2 regions of the Secundilactobacillus malefermentans genome follow, and region 1 is predicted to be linked to the other one. Evidence: predicted binding sites of a transcription regulator. Region 1 holds the regulator's gene; the other holds the start of a gene.

Evidence for each region. Region 1 encodes Rex, which represses fermentation and respiration genes when NADH is low (regulators of the CRP and FNR family bind a similar motif). Its sites were predicted from a motif close to TTGTGAANTANTTCACAA; they were not measured.
Region 2: adhE (bifunctional acetaldehyde-CoA/alcohol dehydrogenase) is a predicted target of Rex. The motif match lies at 1,691-1,708, and genes of this name have one in related genera.

What each region holds. Positions count from the first base shown of each region.
Region 1 is NZ_CP042371.1:1,539,488-1,542,671, forward strand. It holds gene FGL90_RS07465 (ABC-F family ATP-binding cassette domain-containing protein) at 1-784, opposite strand, end outside; gene FGL90_RS07470 (redox-sensing transcriptional repressor Rex) at 985-1,617, shown strand; gene groES (co-chaperone GroES) at 1,779-2,063, shown strand; gene groL (chaperonin GroEL) at 2,092-3,184, shown strand, end outside.
Region 2 is NZ_CP042371.1:1,067,323-1,070,506, reverse strand. It holds gene adhE (bifunctional acetaldehyde-CoA/alcohol dehydrogenase) at 1-1,658, opposite strand, end outside; gene FGL90_RS05100 (DUF1836 domain-containing protein) at 1,934-2,464, opposite strand; gene FGL90_RS05095 (HAD-IC family P-type ATPase) at 2,545-3,184, opposite strand, start outside.

The sequences.
Region 1 (3,184 bases):
CCCGTTTGAGCTTCTCCGCTTTGAGGGTCATGAACTTGGAATAGTTACCTTTGTAGTGTGCAACTGACCCTAATGACATGTCATAAACTTCGGTCACAATTCTGTCTAGGAAGTATCGGTCATGGGAAACAATCAGCAGGGCACCCTTATAGGATTGAATATAGCCTTCAAGCCAGGTCAGCGTTTCGACATCCAAATGGTTGGTAGGCTCATCAAGAATAAGGAGGTCCCGTTTTTCCAGTAGAAGTTTCGCAAGGGCAAGTTGTGTTTTTTGCCCACCCGATAACGTTGTAATATTACGGTCGTAGTAAGATTCATCAAACTCGAATCCATGAAGGACGCCACGAATTTCAGCTTGATAGCCAAAGCCGTTTTGTTCGCGAAACTCATGCTGTAGATGGTCGTACTGTACGGAAGTCTCTTCAAATAATTGTTCGTTCTGAATGACTTCCGGATCGCTCATCTTGGCTTCTAATTGATGAATCTTGGCTTCCATTTCAATGAGACCAGCGAAGACACTTAGCATTTCTTCCCAAACGGTTTTATCAGAATCAAGACCCGTATCCTGTGCAAGGTAGCCAATAGTTAAGCCACGTTTCATCGTCACCTGACCTTCGTCTGGAGCCTCTTCACCGGTAATAATGTGAATTAAGGTTGATTTACCTGCACCGTTTCGGCCAACTAACGCAACTCTTCCATTATCTGGCACATCTAAGTTTACATTTTCAAATAAGGGATCCGCGCCAAATCGACGAGTAACGTGTTGAACTTGTAGGAGCATAATTGCCATCAACCTTTCGTGTATAGTGAAACTATTTTATCATATTTGATTACCTATAAGACAGGGGATTCAGATAAAATTTTGCAAATCATTTCACAAGAAGGGCGTTTATGCTACAATAACTAGGAAATATAAATTCACAATCTAATTAAGTAATCAGCCAAATCGTATAGGGTGATGGAATAATCAAGGAGGGAAACATTTTGAGTGAAACCAAAATACCACGGGCAACTGCCAAACGGTTACCCATTTATTATCGTTATTTAAATATTTTAAAGGATTCAGATAAGCTGAGGGTTTCTTCAACGGAACTATCAGAAGCAGTTAAGGTTGATTCGGCTACGATTCGCCGTGATTTTTCATATTTTGGGGCTTTAGGTAAACGTGGCTACGGTTATGATGTTGAAAAATTACTTGAGTTCTTCAAGAAAATTTTAAACCAAGACACGTTAACAAACGTTGCGCTTATTGGTGTTGGTAATTTAGGGAACGCACTTCTAAACTTTAATTTCCACCAAAATAGTAACGTTCGAATTAGTGCTGCCTTTGATGTAAAAGAGGATATTGTTAATACTATTCAAAGTAGCGTTCCAATTTATCCAATGAATCAATTACAGGAACAATTAAAAGACCAACAAATTGAAGTGGTTATCATTACTGTTCCGTCTAACGTTGCACAATCAGTGACGGATGATGTCGTTAAGGGTGGCGTAAAAGGAATCTTAAACTTTACACCTCTCAGAGTGACAGTGCCAGATGATGTCCGAGTTCAAAACGTTGATTTGACGAATGAATTACAAACACTCATTTACTTCCTAGATAATTATCAGTCTTAATTTCAAAGTGATGTTGCAATGGCAACGTCACTTTTTTTGCGGAGTAAATGACTTGCATTATGATATAAAAAATCATATAGTTGTAATTGTGATTAGCACTTGAAGTATTCAAGTGCTAACAGTACAAAAAAACATAAAAAAGCTTTATTGGAGGGATTCACGTGTTAAAACCATTAGGTGATCGTGTCGTTTTAGAGGCACAAGAAGAAGAGGAACAAACTGTTGGTGGCATTGTCCTTGCAAGTAATGCGCAAGAAAAACCACAAACTGCAAAAGTAGTTGCAGTCGGCAAAGGTACTTTACTGGAAAGTGGCAAAGAAATTGCGCCCGATGTAAAAATAGGAGACACTGTTTTGTTTGACAAGTATGCAGGTACTGACGTCAAAGATGGCGACAAGTCATACTTAGTTGTTCATGGCAAAGATATCATTGCGATTGTAGAATAATAAAAAATTATTGATGAGGTGAAAATAAATGGCAAAAGAAATAAAATTCTCTGAAGACGCTCGTAGCGCTATGTTACGTGGTGTTGATCAATTAGCAAACACAGTAAAGACAACCATTGGTCCTAAGGGACGTAACGTTGTGCTCGAACAATCTTACGGTAACCCAACCATTACTAATGATGGTGTAACGATTGCAAAGGCAGTTGAGTTAAAGGATCATTTCGAAAACTTGGGTGCTAAATTAGTTGCTGAAGTTGCTTCAAAGACGAACGATATTGCTGGTGACGGAACAACAACGGCCACTGTTTTAACGCAAGCTATCGTTACTGAAGGAATGAAAAACGTGACTGCTGGTGCAAACCCTGTTGGCATTCGTCGTGGGATTGAAAAAGCAACCGTTGAAGCTGTTGCTGCACTCCACAAAATGTCACATAAGGTAACCACTAAGGATGATATTGCTCAAATCGCTTCAATTTCTTCTTCAAACGAAGAAGTTGGTAAGCTAATTGCTGATGCAATGGACAAGGTTGGCAATGATGGTGTCATCACGATTGAGGAATCACGTGGTGTTGATACGAGTTTAGACGTTGTTGAAGGAATGCAATTTGATCGTGGTTACATGTCACAATACATGGTCACTGACAACGACAAGATGGAAGCAAACCTCGACAATCCATATATCCTGATTACCGACAAGAAGATTGGTAATATTCAAGATATTTTGCCACTTCTTCAATCAGTTGTTGAACAAAGCCGTTCACTTTTAATCATTGCTGATGACATTACTGGTGAGGCATTACCAACTCTTGTTCTTAACAAGATGCGTGGAACCTTTAACGTTGTTGCTGTTAAGGCTCCTGGCTTTGGCGATCGCCGTAAGGCCCAACTTCAAGATATCGCCGTATTAACCGGTGGGACTGTGATTACTGATGATCTTGGCTTGAACTTGAAGGACGCAACACTTGATCAATTAGGCCAAGCTAACAAGGTTAACGTTACCAAAGATACGACTACGGTTGTTGAAGGTGCCGGCGATAAGGCTACTATCAGCGAACGTGTCACTGAAATCAAACAACAAATCGACCAAACAACTTCAGACTTTGATCGTGATAAATTAAAGG
Region 2 (3,184 bases), 470 kb from region 1:
CCAAGTGCGATAATCGTGTCTGGTTGGAAAGTCCGCATCTGTTCAGTTCCCTTATTTACTGTATCCGTTGTTGGATCTGATTCCGTTACGGCAAAGAGTGAGTATTCGATTTCATTAGGACGGCGTTTGAGCTCACCTAACACTTTGTCAACGTATCCGTGTTCAATCATTGAAGGAGAAGCGACGATGAATACTTTGCTGATGCCTGGCATAGAGTTAAGGTAACGAACTGACGTCTTTTCGAAGTAAACTCGTGGTAACTTAACCCATTGCATGTTATTCCGCCTCTTTGCGATCGTTTTGATATTAAGCAGGTCAAATGAGGAAACGTTATGTGATACGGAGTTCTTACCCCATGAACCAGTTCCAAGTGTTAATGAAGGAATCATTTCGTTATAAATGTTCCCAATCCCACCAATTGCTGATGGTGTGTTAACAAGAACTCGACTTGCCTTCATCTTGATGCCAAATTCAGTTGCTAAATCGTCATCTTCCGTATGAATGGCAGCCGTATGACCGAGTCCACCAAAGTGAAGTAAGTCGTTAGCTAATCTAAAGGCATCTTTGTGATCCTTTGATTTGTAAATTGATAGCACTGGTGAAAGTTTTTCAGCTGATAACCAGTCTTCTGGGCCAACTTTGGTAATTTCTGCAGCCAAGACCTTTGTATCTTCTGGAACATCAATTCCAGCAAGTTCAGCAATCTTAACAGCTGACATACCAGCGATTGGACCCTTTACACCGCCGCGCTTTGTATCAAACATTGCATCGGCTAATTTCTTGTGGTCTGCCTTTTTAATGAAGTAAACCTTCCGTTTCTCCATTTCATCCTTAACGTCTTTGTAGATGTCCGCGTCAATGATGGCACTGTTTTCAGAAGCACAAACCATTCCGTTATCAAACGTTTTTGAAAGTACAATATCATTTACAGCACGCTTGATTTTGGCTGTTTTTTCAATGTAAGCTGGGCCATTACCAGGACCAACCCCTAAAGCAGGCTTGCCAGTTGAGTAAGCTGCTTTAACCATACCAGGACCACCAGTTGCAAGAACTGACGCAACCATTGGGTGGTTCATCAAAGCTGAAGTTGCTTCAATACTTGGCTTATCAATCCATTGAACAACGCCTTCAGGTGCTCCAGCATTTACAGCAGCTTCGGCAACGATTCGGGCAGCTTCAACGGAAGATTTTTGAGCTTGTGGGTGAAAGGCGAAAATAATTGGGTTACGCGTCTTAACAGCAATTAATGCCTTAAATAAAGTAGTTGAAGTTGGGTTGGTAACTGGTGTCACACCGGCTAAAATACCGAGTGGTTCTGCAACTGTGATTAATTCACGTTCACGATCATCATTAATGATCCCAACGGTTCTGTCATTTTTAATACTGTTCCAAATTTCTTCTGTTGCAAAAATGTTCTTGATTGCTTTGTCTTCAACAACACCACGGCCAGTTTCAGCGTATGCGAGTTTAGCAAGCTTCATATGGTTATCAAGTCCGGCCATCGCCATCTGGTGAACGATGTGGTCAACTTGTTCTTGGGTAAAATCATCCATGGCACAAAGGGCTTCATGGGCTTTCTTTGTTAAACGGTCAATCATTTGGTCAACTGATTCATTTTTATCTATTTTAATTGTGGTCTTCTTAATCTCTTTTAGCATTATCAATAACCTCCAATAAATTGTTTTCTCTATTGTTATGTTTTTCACATTCTCTATATTATCACACCTTTTTAAAATGTAAACCAATTTGATGAACTATTTTTTTATTTTTTTATTGTCTATCTAACACTATTATATCAATACTTGTATCGCTTTATAAAAAGTGATAACTTTTGAAAGCGGTTTCTTTGCTGTTATGTGAATGATTGAACGTTGTCTGGCTTTTGACACAAAAAATGAGCCCAACAATAAAGTTGGACTCATCATAAAATTTTTTATTTTTTTGCCTTATCTATTTTTCTCAAGGGTCGCTCAATTAATGACAATAATTGTTTTGCTTGGATACTATCAACAACTGCATCCACCGCCACCTGCATCAATTTTTGATTTAAGTTAGACGACTGAGGCTCTTTCCGATCTTCACCCAAATGGGCGAGGCTATCGTTCAGTGCATCAATGAAGTTATCGTAGGCCTGTTTTGGAAAATCGCCCGCAGTGACTTGATCCATCCCCGATCGAATAGTTTCCATTGAAAACATTGGCTTCAAGAGGCTAATCATAATCAAGTCGACTAAATGCATCGTTTGGTATTTCTTCTTGACTGGCGCGATGATAATTTTATGCTTCACGTAGTTATTTACCATAGGAGCCGTCACAGTTTCAAGCCCAAGCGCCCCCAACGTGCCATTCAAAAATGCCAGTACTTGATCCATGTACAAATCAAATTTTGGTAATTCTGACCAGTGTGGCAGGGAAACTTGGCGAATTTGCCGTTCCCACTGTTGGTATTTTTCATAACCCTTCATAAAAAATCACTCCTTTAGCTGTTACCTAAATAATAGCAGATTACCTAGTTTATTACACTAGGTAATCTGCTATTTTATGATTATTTAATGGTCTTCCATTTGATTTTACTAAATACGCGTTTTCCCAAGAGTTCCTGTACCACAAAGTAAATCGGATAAACGGTTACCAGCAATGGAATGTAAAGCATCGCTAATCCCAAATTGAAGAGTGAGACCAGTGAGAACAAGTGACTAAAGAAAACAACGGTGATAATAAAGAGGGTTGCCATCGTCGTCAGCAGTAAAACCTTTAGTCGATTGAGTGGCCTTGAAACCGTGATCAGAGCAGTGAGACAAACCGCCCCCGTCAAAATGACGCTCAACGTTGAGGTTTGCGCATATTTCAAGCCAAACACCCCGCCACCAACGATGAAAATGACCGAAATGTACCCGACCACGCAAATTGCCGCTGGAACTGCGACCTCCATTACTTGTTTCATAAACCGATCCGTAATTCGACCATAATTTGGTTCCAATGCCAACACGAAGGACGGAATTCCAACCATCAGCGTTGAAATCGGCGTTAATTGAATCGGCTGGAACGGATAGCCACTCTTTAAGAAGATAAATAAGAGGCTCAGTGCAACGGAGTACATCGTTTTAATGAGATATAGCGACGCAACTTGCTCAATATTATTAATAACCCGGCGCCCTTCATTTAGAACGGCAATCATTGCATCA